DNA from 3 places in the Streptacidiphilus jeojiensis genome. Region 2 is predicted to be linked to each of the others. Evidence: riboswitches for the same ligand, from Rfam matches in the RefSeq annotation. Region 2 holds a riboswitch; each other region holds the start of a gene.
The links. A riboswitch is a leader RNA that binds a small molecule or an ion and turns the genes downstream of it on or off. The one in region 2 is predicted to bind S-adenosylmethionine.
Positions count from the first base shown of each region.

Region 1 (4,345 bases), on a different contig from region 2:
GGGATACCGACCATGGCACTGAACGTTCTTGTCTACAGCGACGACCGCTCCACCCGCGAGCAGGTCCTGCTGGCGCTGGGGAAGCGGCCGGCGACGGACCTGGCGGAGCTCCAGTACCTGGAGTGCGCCACCGCGCCGGCGGTGCTGAAGGCACTGGACGCCCACGCCAAGGGGGTCCGCCGGCTGGACCTGCTGGTGCTGGACGGCGAGGCCACCCCGGTCGGCGGGATGGGCCTGGGCCGGCAGCTCAAGGACGAGGTCTACGGCTGCCCGCCGGTGCTGGTCCTGATCGGCCGGCCGCAGGACTCCTGGCTCGCCGCCTGGAGCCGCGCCGACGCCGCCATCGCCGCGCCGGTGGACCCGGCGGCGCTGGCGGAGACCGCGGTGACGCTGCTCCGCAGTGGTCAGGCGCATCTCGTCGGTTGAGATCTTCCACGGGGCGGCCGTCGCGGTCGCTAGGCTGGGCCTCTCCTTATCTGCACCCACTGAGAGGCCCAGGCCATGGTGAACGTGATTCCTGCGAACGGCGGCGGCGACCCCGTGCAGGCGCGGTCCTGGCCGGATCTGCTGAGCACGCTGATCGCCGGTGACGACCTGTCGACCGACGAGACCGCCTGGGCCATGGACCGGATCATGACCGGGGAGGCCTCGCCGATCCAGGTCGCCGGCTTCCTGGTGGGCCTGCGCGCCAAGGGTGAGACGGTGGACGAGATCGCCGGTCTGGTCGACTCCATGTACGCCCACGCCACCGTGATAGAGGTGCCGGGCCGGGCCGTGGACATCGTCGGCACCGGTGGCGACCGGGCCAAGACCGTCAACATCTCCACCATGTCGGCGATCGTCGCGGCCGGCGCGGGCGCGCTGGTGGTCAAGCACGGCAACCGGGCCGCCTCCTCCGCGAGCGGAGCCACCGACGTGCTGGAGAAGCTCGGCGTCAATCTGGAGCTGACCCCGCGTCGGGTGGCCGAGGTCGCCGTCGAGGCCGGGATCACCTACTGCCCGGCCCCGGTGTTCCACCCCTCGATGCGGCACGCCGGGCCGGCCCGGGTCGGTCTGGGCGTCCCCACCGCGTTCAACCTGCTCGGCCCGCTGACCAACCCGGCCCGGGTCGGCGCCAACGCCGTGGGCTGCTTCGACACCAGGATGGCCGGCCTGATCGCCGGCGTGCTGGCCCGCCGCGGCGCCTCCGCGCTGGTGTTCCGCGGCGACGACGGCCTGGACGAGCTGACCGTGACCGGGACCTCCACGGTGTGGCAGGTCCGCGACGGCGAGGTGGAGCAGAGCCGGTTCGACCCGCGGGACGTCGGCATCACCCCGGTCGGCATCGAGGCGCTGCGCGGGGCCGACGCCGCCCACAACGCCGAGGTGGCCCGCCGGGTGCTGGCCGGGGAGCAGGGCCCGGTCCGGGACGCGGTGCTGCTCAACTCGGCCTCGGCCCTGGTCGCCCTGGACCAGACCGACGCACCGCTGACCGAGCAGCTGGCGGCGGCGATGAAGCGCACCGCGGAGTCGATCGACTCCGGCGCGGCCGCCGCGGTGCTGGAGCGCTGGGCTGCGGCGACGCACAGGTAGTCCGGGCGGTCCCACATGCCGGACGGGGGTTCGCCCACAGGGCGGACCTCTGGCATAGTTCTCACCAGGTCACGAGTGACAGCGCGCGGTTCACGACCGCTGCAGCCCCGGCTTGCTGTCCGGCAACCCTCCGTCCGTGGCGGGGTGCCTCCGGGTGACGACCAGGCCCTTCGGCAACAATGCCGTGGGGCAAGCGCGGATCCCTTCCGATCAGGCCTTGCGCCGGGGATCCACTGGATGCCCTGGAGGGGTCTGTGTCGGCGTACCCGAATACTTCCACCGTCTGTCAGCCGCTTGCGGTCCTCGGCCGCGATGTCGAGGTCCCGCTGGTCAGCGGTGCCAAGGTGACCTACGCCGCGCTCGACTACGCCGCCAGCGCGCCGGCCCTGCAGCGGGTCTGGGACGACGTCGCCGCCTACGCCCCCTACTACGGCAGCGTGCACCGCGGCGCCGGGTACCTCTCGCAGCTGTCCACCGACCTGTTCGAGCAGAGCCGGGCCACCGTCGCCGAGTTCCTGGACCTGCGCGAGGACGACCAGGTGGTCTTCACCCGGGCCACCACCGACTCGCTGAACCTGCTGGCCGGCGTGCTGCCGACCGGGACCGAGGTGTTCGCCTTCGAGACCGAGCACCACGCCTCACTGCTGCCCTGGCGCAGGGACGGACTGACCGTCAGCTACCTGCGCGCCCCGCGCTCGCCCGAGGAGGCCGTGGCGGCGCTGGACGAGGCGCTGGCCGCCACCACGGCCGGGCCGCGGCTGGTGTGTGTGACCGGGGCGTCCAATGTCACCGGGGAGATCTGGCCGGTCCGCGAGCTGGCCGCGACCGCGCACCGGCACGGCGCGCGGATCGTCCTGGACGCCGCCCAGCTCGCTCCGCACCACCCGGTCTCGGTCCGCGAGCTGGACGTCGACTGGGTCGCCTTCTCCGGGCACAAGCTCTACGCCCCCTTCGGCGCCGGAGTGCTGGCCGGCCGCAGCGACTGGCTGGACGCCGCCGAGCCGTACCTGGCCGGTGGCGGCGCCAGCCGTACCGTGGCCAGGGAGGCCGACGGCTCGGTGGCGGTGGAGTGGCACCGCGGTCCGCAGCGGCACGAGGCCGGTTCGCCGAACGTCGTCGGCGCCTACGCCATCGCCTCCGCCTGCCGGGCGCTCGGCGAGGCCGGCTTCGACGCGCTGGTGGCCAGGGAGCGGTTCCTGATCGACCGGCTGCGGGCCGGGCTGGCCGGGATTCCGCAGGTCAGGGTGTTGACCCTGTTCGGCGAGGAGCACCCGCGGGTGGGTGTGCTGTCCTTCGTCGTGCAGGACTGGAACAGCTCGCACTTCTCCGCGGCGCTGTCCGCGGAGTACGGCATCGGGGTGCGGGACGGGCTGTTCTGCGCGCACCCGCTGGTGCGGACGCTGCTGGGCGGGGAGGAGGCTGCGCCGTCCGAGTGCGGTGCGCCGGAGGCGTCGCTGCCGGGGGAGCGGAGCCTGAACGCCATCCGGGTGAGTTTCGGGGCGGGCACGCCGGACGAGCATGTGGACCGCTTTGTGGAGGCGGTGCGGGAGTTGGTCACCGACGGTGCGAAGTGGGCCTACCGGACCGAGGGTGGGCGGTGCGTGCCGGATACCCGGCGGGGGTGACCGGTTCTCGGGTGCGGGTTGTGCATGGTTGGCCGCGCAGTTCCCCGCGCCCCTGGGGGCTGCAACTGACCCACTATGAGTGAGTTGCACCTACCTAGGGGCGCGGGGAACTGCGCGACAAGCCACCTACGGTCTGCACCTAGTCCTCCAAGCCCAACGCGAAGGCCGCGTCGAGGTCGTGCCGGGAGTAGGTGCGGAAGGCGATGTGGGTCTCCGTGGACTCGACCCCGGGGACCTTGTTCACCTGGCCGGGGATCACTTCGGCCAGTTCCTCGTGGGCCCGTACCCGGACCATGGCCACCAGGTCGTGCTGTCCGGTCACCGAGTACACCTCGGTCACCCCGTCGATCGCGGCGATCGCCTCGGCGATCTCGGGGATCCGGTCGACGGTGGTCTTGATGAGCACGATCGCGGTGATCACGGGGGGTCTCCTGGGAGTACGGCGGCGTTCGTCGGATCAGCGTAGCCGCGCCTGCGGCAGTACAGCAGCCAGGCGAAGAGGAAGCCGCCGGCGAAGCCGATCAGATGGGCGGTGTAGGCGACCCCGGTCACGGCCGCGGAGGGCGCCCCGACCGAGGCCCACTGGATCGCGAACCACACGCCGAGCACCAGCCAGGCGGGGAACCGCAGCGGCAGGAACAGCAGGAACGGGAGCAGGCTGGTCACCCGGGCCTTCGGGTGCAGCCGCAGGTAGGCGCCGAGGATGCCGGCGATCGCACCGGAGGCGCCGACCAGGGTCTGCGTGGCGCTGTCGCCGCCGGCGAAGACCGCGTAGCCGTAGGTCGCCAGGTAGCCCAGGGCGACATAGCTGAGGAGGTACGGCAGCCGCCCCATCCGCTCCTCGACCATCGCGCCGAAGACGTAGAGGAACAGCATGTTGCCCAGCAGGTGCAGCCAGCCGCCGTGGACGAACATCGCGGTCAGCACCGACAGGGCCGGGATCTTCGGGAAGCCGTCCGGCGCCGGGCAGCCCGGGGTGGTGGGTGCCGCGATCGGCTGGTTGTCCATCAGCTCGCTGGGGATCACCCCCCAGTGGTGGTAGTAGGCCAGCTCCGCACAGGCGCGCGCGTTCCCGCCGCCGTACAGCGGGTCGAGCCCGGAGACCGGGCCGACCAGGAAGACCAGCGTGCACGCCGCGATCAGGGCGT
Region 1 is NZ_JBEUKS010000020.1:122,967-127,311, reverse strand. It holds gene ABUW04_RS37430 (hypothetical protein) at 13-426, shown strand; gene trpD (anthranilate phosphoribosyltransferase) at 502-1,572, shown strand; SAM riboswitch class IV at 1,640-1,774, shown strand; gene ABUW04_RS37420 (aminotransferase class V-fold PLP-dependent enzyme) at 1,827-3,197, shown strand; gene ABUW04_RS37415 (Lrp/AsnC family transcriptional regulator) at 3,337-3,618, opposite strand; gene ABUW04_RS37410 (rhomboid family intramembrane serine protease) at 3,615-4,345, opposite strand, start outside.
Region 1: linked by a shared signal. The riboswitch ahead of ABUW04_RS37420 (aminotransferase class V-fold PLP-dependent enzyme) and the one ahead of ABUW04_RS20725 (GNAT family N-acetyltransferase) in region 2 are both predicted to bind S-adenosylmethionine.

Region 2 (4,345 bases):
CCTCCCAGGCGGCCATGGTCAGCGCGGCCCCGCCGACGATCCGGTGCGCCACCGCCTCCGGCCGCTCGGCGGCCCGCTGCCGCAGCTGCGCGGGGACGGTCCAGTCCAGCGGGCAGCGGTCCGGGTCGGCCCGGTACGGGCTGACCGTGTGGGCGGCGAACGGATACGGGGTGGTCGGGTGCGGGGCGGTCGAATGCGGGGTGGTCGGGTGCGGGGTCATGGCGGATTCCCTCCGGCAGGGCCGACAAGCCCCCTGCCGGAGCCCGGGAGTCCGCCTGCCACGCAGCGTCGCGTTTCAGTACCACGACGCTATGCCCGTGCCATTGGCATTGTCTTCCGGCATATGACGGAATCTCGGATCCGCCGTAAGGCGGACGGACCGCCCGTCACCTCAGCAGCTGCGCAGGAAGCGGTCCAGGACCCTGACGCCGAACTCCAGCGCGTCGACCGGGACCCGCTCGTCCACCCCGTGGAACAGCGCGCTGAAGTCCAGTTCCGGCGGCAACCTCAGCGGTGCGAAGCCGAAGTGACGGATGCCCAGGCGCTGGAAGGACTTGGCGTCGGTGCCGGCCGAGAGCATGTACGGCAGGATCCGGGCGCCCGGGTCCTCCGCGCCGATGGCCAGTGCCATGGCGTCCACCAGGGTCCCGTCGAAGCTGGTCTGCACCGGCGGCAGGCTGTCCCACTCGCGCTCCACCCCGGGGCCCAGGATCTCGGCGAGTTCGGCCTCGAAGGCCTCCTCCCGCCCGGGCAGCATCCGGCCGTCCACCGTCGCCCTGGCCGTCGACGGCACCACGTTGGCCTTGTACCCGGCTTCGAGCATGGTGACGTTGGCGGTGTCGCGCAGCGTGGCGCCGATCATCCTGGACAGGTTGCCGAGTCTGGCGACCGCCGCCTCCGGGTCCCGCTCGTCGAACGGGACGCCGGTCAACTCGGCGACGCCCTCCAGGAACTGACGGACCGGCTCGGTCAGGATCAGCGGGAAGCGGTGCGCGTCCAGCCGGGTCACCGCAGCGGTGAGCCTGGCCACGGCACTGTCCTGGTGCAGCATCGACCCGTGCCCGGCCGTGCCGGTGGTCCTCAGCCGCAGCCACATCACCCCCTTCTCGGCGGTCTCGACCAGGTAGGCGCGGGCGCCGCCGTCGAAGGTGACCGAGAAGCCGCCGACCTCGCTGATCGCCTCGGTGACCCCTTCGAACAGTTCCGGCCGGTGGTCCACCAGCCAGCGGGCACCGAGGAACCCCCCGGCCTCCTCGTCGGCGACGAAGGCGAAGACCAGGTCCCTCGGCGGCACCACCCCGTCACGCTTGAACTGCCTGGCCACGGCCAGCGCCATGGCGACCATGCCCTTCATGTCGACCGCACCTCGGCCCCAGACGTAGCCGTCGCTGACCTCGCCGGAGAACGGGTGGACCGACCACTCGCCGGGATCCGCCGGGACCACGTCGAGGTGGCCGTGGACCAGCAGCGCGCCGCGCCTGGGGTCCGCACCCGCCAGCCGGGCCACCACATTGCCGCGGCCGCGGGCTCCGGACTCGACGTAGGTGGTCTCGTAACCGACCTCGGCGAGCTTGGCGGCGACGTACTCGGCCGCCGCGCGCTCGGTCCCCACGGCGGCCGGGTCGCCGCTGTTGCTGGTGTCGATCGCGATCAACTCACTGGCCAGGGACACCACTTCGGACACGGCTGAGATCTCCGCAGAGCTCACGCCAGCGCCTCCGCGGCCTCGGCCGGGATCCGGACGGCCATGAAACGCACCTCGCGGCGCTGCCGGAACCCGAGCGACTTGTAGAGCCGGATGGCGTTGGTGTTGCTCGCGGCGGCGTGCAGGAACGGGGTCTCCCCGCGGGCCCGGATGCCGTGCGCGACGGCCAGCACCAGCCGGCCGGCAAGGCCCTGGCCGCGGTGGCTGTCGGCGGTGCAGACCGCGCTGATCTCGGTCCAGCCCGGCGGGTGCAGCCGCTCGCCGGCCATCGCCACCAGCCGCCCCTCGCGGCGGATGCCGAGGTAGCTGCCCATCTCGACGGTGCGCGGCAGGAACGGACCCGGCTTGGCCTGCTCCACCAGGGCCAGCATCTCCGGGACGTCGTCCGGCCCCAGCCGGACCGCCTCGTCGTCCGGGGCCGCGGCGACTCCGTCGTCGACCAGCTGGACACCGGGCAGGTCCATCACCGTCTCCCAGTCGGCCGGCGGCGCGCCCGCCATCCCGGCCACCGGCACCACCGCGCCCGGCCCCATCAGCGCGGCCACATCGCGCCAGGTCTGCTCGTCGGGCTCGTCCGGCAGCGCCACGAAGACCGTGACGTCGGCGGGGTAGCGGAGCACCTCCCCCTTCCGCTCCGCGAAGTGCGCGTGCGGTCCGAGCAGCGAGGCCCGGGCCGGATTGTCCAGCGGATGGGCGGCGGCGCTGTCTGGGGATTCTGCGGGCATGGCAGGAAGCCTCTCCGGTCATGGCGGTCGGTGGTCGTACCGCCGGGTTCGACGGGACACCGGCGGGCTTCGCGCTTACAGGACCCCTCGCACCTACCGGACCGGGGCGTCCTGTCGGGTCATCACCTGGAGCACCCCACCGCGGACGAGGGTTGCCGGTCAGCAAGCCAGGGCTTGACGCTGACACTCATGACCACAGATCACGGTAACCGCTCCGCCCAGTCCGGGCAATCCCCACTCAGCCAGTGGACATTGCCCGCTCCGGCGCAGGTCGGAGCGGGATCGGAGCCGGGTCAGAGCCAGGTCAGCAGCCCGTAGCCCAGCGCCGCCGCGGCCAGGCCCAGGCCCAGGCTGCCGACGGCGTTCAGCCCGGCCTCGGCCAGCGAGCCGTCCTCCATCAGCCGCACCGTCTCGTAGGAGAAGGTGGAGAAGGTGGTGAACCCGCCGCACACCCCGGTGCCCAGCAGCAGGCCGAGGTCGGGCACCAGGTGGTGGTGCGCGGACGCGGCGCCCAGGGCGCCGAGGACGAAGGACCCGGTGACATTGATGACCAGGGTGCCCCAGGGGAAGACGCTGTCATGGCGCCGCTGCACGGCCCGGTCGGTCAGGAAGCGCAGCGGCGCGCCGACCATCCCGCCGAGGAAGACCATCAGGACCGGCATCAGGGCTCCCTCGCCGTCGTGGCCGACGGATCGGCGGGCGGGTCGGCGGGCGGGTCGGCGGGCGGGTCCGCCGGCGGATCGGCCGGGGCGACGACCTCGACCTCCTCGACGGTGACCAGACTGTGCGGGCTGATCCGGCGCAGCGTGGGCAGGAAGCCGCGGATCCGCTCCGGGGTGTCGATGATCACCACCAGCAGCGGCAGGCTGTCGGCCAGGTCCAGCAGCCGGGAGGTGTGCACGATCCGGGAGTTGCGGCCGAAGCCCTCCATCCCCCGGAAGACGCCGGCCCCGGCCAGCCCGGCGCGGTGCGCCCGGTGCACGATCTCGGTGTAGACCGGACGGTGCTGGAACTGCTCGCCGTCGGCCAGGTGCACGGTCAGCCGCAGGGCCGTCCCGGTCAGTTCCTCGCGCGGCTCGGCCGACCGGTCCTCGTCCCGGTCGTGGTCCCGGCGGCGGTGCAGCAACGGGCTCATCTGGACACTCCTTCGGCTTCGGCGGAGGGCTCCTCGGCGGGGCGGCTCGCGCGGGGCGGTGCGGTGGCGGTGCGGCCGCTGTCGCTGCGGCGGCTGGGGCCGCGGCGCACCGGGAGCCCGAACAGCCGCCGGACCAGGGCGACCCCGGTCCAGACCGCCGCCAGTCCGGCGATCAGGCTGCTCAGCGCGTAGGCGTCGGCGAGCGAGAGGTGGCCGGTGGCGATCAGGCCGCGGGTCTCGTTCATGTAGGTGGAGAAGGTGGTGAAGCCGCCCAGGATGCCGACCCCGAGGAACGGGCGGCGGTAGCGCGAGGGCGGCCAGACCTCGATGACGCAGACCATCAGCGCGCCCAGCAGCAGGCTGCCGAGCACATTGGTGGTGAACGTCGCCCAGGGGAAGCCGCCGGCGGGGGTGGCCCAGGCCTGCGCCAGGCCGTAGCGGGCGACGCTCCCCAGGCCGCCGCCGATGGAGACGACGGCCAGGACATCCCAGAGCCGGGTCCGCCCCGGCTCCGGTTCGGATACGGGCATCAACGCTCCACGACGAGGTGAACGGGGCATGGCTCTCCTACCTGAAATCAGGGTCGCCGAAAGGTCGACCGCCAGGTAGGGACCGTTGGCAGCGGAATGCTGCGGTTCTACGGCGAGCCCCTCCGCCGTGGGTACGAGGATAGCGGGCGCCCACACCGGAAGCGCGCACCACCCCCGCCGCCGTGCTCCGGCGTGGCGTGCGGCGCTGCCCGGACCGCGTCCGGCGCTGCTCAGGCCGGGCGGCGGGCCA
Region 2 is NZ_JBEUKS010000007.1:191,764-196,108, forward strand. It holds gene ABUW04_RS20715 (class I adenylate-forming enzyme family protein) at 1-220, opposite strand, end outside; gene ABUW04_RS20720 (M20/M25/M40 family metallo-hydrolase) at 392-1,708, opposite strand; gene ABUW04_RS20725 (GNAT family N-acetyltransferase) at 1,705-2,430, opposite strand; SAM riboswitch class IV at 2,497-2,625, opposite strand; gene crcB (fluoride efflux transporter CrcB) at 2,724-3,092, opposite strand; gene ABUW04_RS20735 (DUF190 domain-containing protein) at 3,092-3,493, opposite strand; gene ABUW04_RS20740 (fluoride efflux transporter FluC) at 3,562-4,095, opposite strand; gene ABUW04_RS20745 (class I SAM-dependent methyltransferase) at 4,326-4,345, opposite strand, start outside.

Region 3 (4,345 bases), on a different contig from region 2:
GCGCAGACCCAGACCGACTCGATCTCGTCGCCGATGGCGCTGAGGCCGGAGACCAGCCCGCCACCGCCGCGGCGGGGCGTGAGCGTGCCGTCGTCCTCCACGGTGAAGGAGATCGGCCCCCGGTTGGAGGCGAGCAGGACCCGGGCCTGCGGCGGTGTGGACGGACTTGCGTTGACCATGGTGCAGAGCCTTGCCTGTGCGGAGCGGGGTCAAACGTCCGGGCCGGTCAGCGTGGCAATCGGCGGACGTTCGGTGGTCGGGAGGTCGACCGTGGTCGGGGTGAAGCCGGACGCGGTGCGGGTGAACTGGGTGAGGGTCGGCGTGGCCAGGTCGTCGGTGGCCTTGATCCGGTTGCTGCGGGCCAGCCGGTCCAGGGCGGTCAGCTGGATGCTGGCCGCCATCCGGCCCAGGGCCAGCGCGTCCTGGTGCCGGTGGTGCCGCACGCCCACGTCCACCTGGGCCAGCGCGTCCAGGCCGGCCAGCTCCAGGGCGTCCACCAGCAGGCCCAGCTCCACCCCGTAGCCGGTGGGGAAGGGCAGCCGCTCCAGCAGGCTGCGCCGGGCCGCGTACTCGCCGCCGAGCGGCTGGACGAAGCCGGCCAGCAGCGGCCAGTAGAGGTTCAGCAGCGGGCGGGCGACCAGCTCGGTGACCCGGCCGCCGCCGGCCGGGATGCTGCCGGTGTCGGTCTCCAGCGGCCGGTCGTACATCGCCTTGACGAAGGCCACGTCCGGGTCGGTGAGCAGCGGTCCGATGATCCCGGAGACGAAGGCGGGGTCGAACTCGCGCAGGTCGGCGTCGATGAAGCAGACCAGGTCGCCGCTGGTCACCAGCAGTGAGCGCCAGAGCACCTCGCCCTTGCCGGGCACGGCGGGCAGCTCGGGGAGCACCGAGTCCCGGTGCACCACCGTCGCCCCGGCGTCGGCCGCGGCCTGCGCGGTGCGGTCGGTGGATCCGGAGTCGACCACGACCAGCTCGTCCACCAGCGGCACGGCCTCCATCAGCTCGCGGCGGATCGCGGCGACGATCCCGCCGACGGTGGCCTCCTCGTCCAGCGCGGGCAGCACCACGCTGACGGTGGTGCCGCCGGCCTGCTTGGCGGCCAGCAGGTCCGGCAGCGGTCGGTCGGCGGCCGTCCAGGAGCGGCGGCGCAGCCAGTCGGCGACCTCGTCAAGCACAGGACTCCTCGGGTGGTGGCACCGGAACTCCGGTGGTGCCGGGTGTCTCGCCTCGCGGACAGCCAGTGATCGGTGGGCGGGGCTTCGGTTACAGTCTTGGGGACGACACGTTGCCGCCGCACGGCGGGTCTAACCGTTGTCACCACAAATGCCTTCCGGGCAGCGTCCGCAGCGAGCTGCGGAGCCCGGATCGCCATAGAGCTCATCCAGAGGGACTGAGGGAACGGCCCGTTGAAGTCCCGGCAACCCTCCTGCCAGCAAAGCCGCAGCTCAAGCTGTTGAGGCCCTGGTGGGGAAGGTGCCAATTCCGTCCTGCGGCGAGACGCGCCGCGGGGAAGATGAGGAGAGAGGGCCTCGCCATCATGGCTGCTGTAACCACCGAGTCCGTTGTGACCGCCGAATCCTTCGGACCCGCCGTCGCGCTGTCCTGCCGGGAGTGCGGCGCGCGTACCGCACTCGCTCCGGACTTCGCCTGTATCGAGTGCTTCGGACCCCTCGAGGTGGCCTACGAGCTGCCCACCGGTGACCCCGAGGCACTGCGCGCCCGCATCGAGGCGGGCCCCACCAACATCTGGCGCTACGCGCCGCTGCTGCCGGTCCCCGCCGACGTCGCCTCCCGGCCCAACCTGAACCCCGGCTGGACCAAGCTGGTCAAGGCCGACAACCTGGCCCGCGAGCTGGGCGTCACCGGCGGCCTGTACGTCAAGGACGACTCCGGCAACCCCACCCACTCCTTCAAGGACCGGGTGGTCGCGATCGCCGTCGAGGCGGCCCGCACCTTCGGCTTCACCACCCTCTCCTGCTCCTCCACCGGCAACCTGGCCGGCGCGGTCGGCGCGGCCGCCGCCAGGACCGGGCTGCGCTCGTGCGTGTTCATCCCGCACGACCTGGAGCAGGGCAAGATCGTGATGGCTGCGGTGTACGGCGGCGAGCTGGTCGGCATCGAGGGCAACTACGACGACGTGAACCGCTTCTGCTCGGAGCTGATCGGCGACCCGGCCGGCGAGGGCTGGGGCTTCGTCAACGTCAACCTGCGCCCCTACTACGGCGAGGGCTCCAAGACCCTGGCGTACGAGATCTGCGAGCAGCTGGGCTGGCGGCTGCCGGACCAGATCGTGATCCCGATCGCCTCGGGCTCGCAGCTGACGAAGATCGACAAGGGGCTCAAGGAGCTGATCGCCCTCGGCCTGGTCGAGGACAAGCCGTACAAGATCTTCGGGGCCCAGGCCGAGGGCTGCTCCCCGGTCTCGGTGGCCTTCAAGGCCGGCCATGACGTGATCCGGCCGCAGAAGCCCGACACCATCGCCAAGTCGCTGGCCATCGGCAACCCGGCCGATGGCCCCTACGTCCTGGACATCTGCCGGCGCACCGGCGGCGCGGTCGAGGATGTGAACGACGAGCAGGTGGTGGACGCGATCAAGCTGCTGGCCCGCACCGAGGGCATCTTCGCCGAGACCGCCGGCGGGGTGACGGTCGGCGTGCTGCAGAAGCTGATCAAGAACGGGCTGCTCGACCCGACCGCCGAGACCGTGGTCCTCAACACCGGCGACGGTCTGAAGACCCTGGACGCGGTGGAGCCCACCACCGGCCTGTCCGCCACCATCCGTCCCACCCTTGACTCGTTCCGAGAGGCTGGCCTCGCATGAGTGTCTCCGTCCGCATTCCGACGATCCTCCGCACCTACACCGGCGGTGCCGCCGAGGTCGCGGCCGAGGGTGCCACCCTCGCCGCGGTCATCGACGACCTGGAGGCCAACCACACCGGCATCCGCGGCCGGATCCTCGACGACAGCGGCAAGCTGCGCCGCTTTGTGAACGTGTATGTGAACGAGGACGACGTGCGCTTTGCCGACGGCCTGGAAACGGCCACTCCGGACGGCGCCGGGGTCTCGATCATTCCCGCCGTCGCGGGTGGCTGAAATTCGCCGCAGTAATCGCGGGCAGGCCGGGGCGTCCCTTCGGGGGCGTCCCGGCTTTCGCTTTGTCACCTCCCCTCGTGGTGCGCCCCGTCGAGGGCCGGCCGTGCCCCGGTGCGGTGCGGTGGTCCGGGAGAGGTAGAGTGGCTTCCGGTTACCCCTGTTGCTGAGCGGCCAATCCCCACCTGTCCCGTTGACTGAGACAGCGGTGGGCGCAGAGCTGTCACTGGGGCGTCAGAAATTCTTAAGCGAAATGACACATAGGTCCACTATGTCCGGGTCATTTTGCGGACCTTTGTTGCGATAACAATCGCTCCGCCCGTTAAGGCCTCCCAAGAATTCCCTCACTTATGCCCTGTTGCTGAGGGCACCCGAGTGGATACATTCAGCGTCGGTCGAAGCGTTGCGGGTTGCGCGGCGCCTTCGGTCCGGTCCGCGGAGTGCGGTCCGTGAAAGGGCCAGTAATAGGGGAGTTTGGAATGGCTCAGGGCACCGTCAAGTGGTTCAACGCGGAGAAGGGGTACGGCTTCATCGCGGTCGACGGTGGTGCGGACGTGTTCGTCCACTACAGCGCGATCCAGATGGACGGGTACCGGTCGCTCGAAGAGGGCCAGCGGGTCGAGTTCGAGATCTCGCAGGGTCAGAAGGGTCCGCAGGCGGACATGGTCCGCGTGGTGTGACCGCTCGGTGAGCGATCGCTGACTAGTGACAGGACCGGCCGAGCCTCGTTCCGAACGAAGCACAACGCAGGTCTTCCGGTAGGCCCGTACCCCTCGGGGTGCGGGCCTACCGGCGTCCGGGGTCCCCGGCAGGCGGCTGTCTGATCACCCATCTGCTTGCACTCAAGGGGGCAGAGTGCTAATCATTGGCGTTAGCACTCTGAGGTAGAGAGTGACAACGGGCCGGGTAGGTGAGGCCCCGGACGCGGCGGGAAGTGACCGCCGCAGGCCGGGTCCGTCCGTCGCGGGCGCCAGCGCGGTCCACACGCAGCCACCCTGTCCGGGAGGACCACTTCCATGGCCAAGATCATTGCGTTCGACGAGGAAGCTCGTCGCGGCCTTGAGCGCGGGATGAACCAGCTCGCCGACGCTGTCAAGGTCACGCTCGGCCCCAAGGGCCGCAACGTCGTCCTGGAGAAGAAGTGGGGCGCCCCCACGATCACCAACGACGGTGTCTCCATCGCCAAGGAGATCGAGCTCGAGGACCCGTACGAGAAGATCGGTGCCGAGCTCGTCAAGGAGGTCGCCAAGAAGAC
Region 3 is NZ_JBEUKS010000010.1:237,276-241,620, reverse strand. It holds gene ABUW04_RS26855 (alpha,alpha-trehalose-phosphate synthase (UDP-forming)) at 1-179, opposite strand, end outside; gene ABUW04_RS26850 (glucosyl-3-phosphoglycerate synthase) at 210-1,175, opposite strand; SAM riboswitch class I at 1,375-1,520, shown strand; gene thrC (threonine synthase) at 1,538-2,821, shown strand; gene ABUW04_RS26840 (MoaD/ThiS family protein) at 2,818-3,093, shown strand; gene ABUW04_RS26835 (cold-shock protein) at 3,570-3,770, shown strand; gene groL (chaperonin GroEL) at 4,107-4,345, shown strand, end outside.
Region 3: linked by a shared signal. The riboswitch ahead of thrC (threonine synthase) and the one ahead of ABUW04_RS20725 (GNAT family N-acetyltransferase) in region 2 are both predicted to bind S-adenosylmethionine.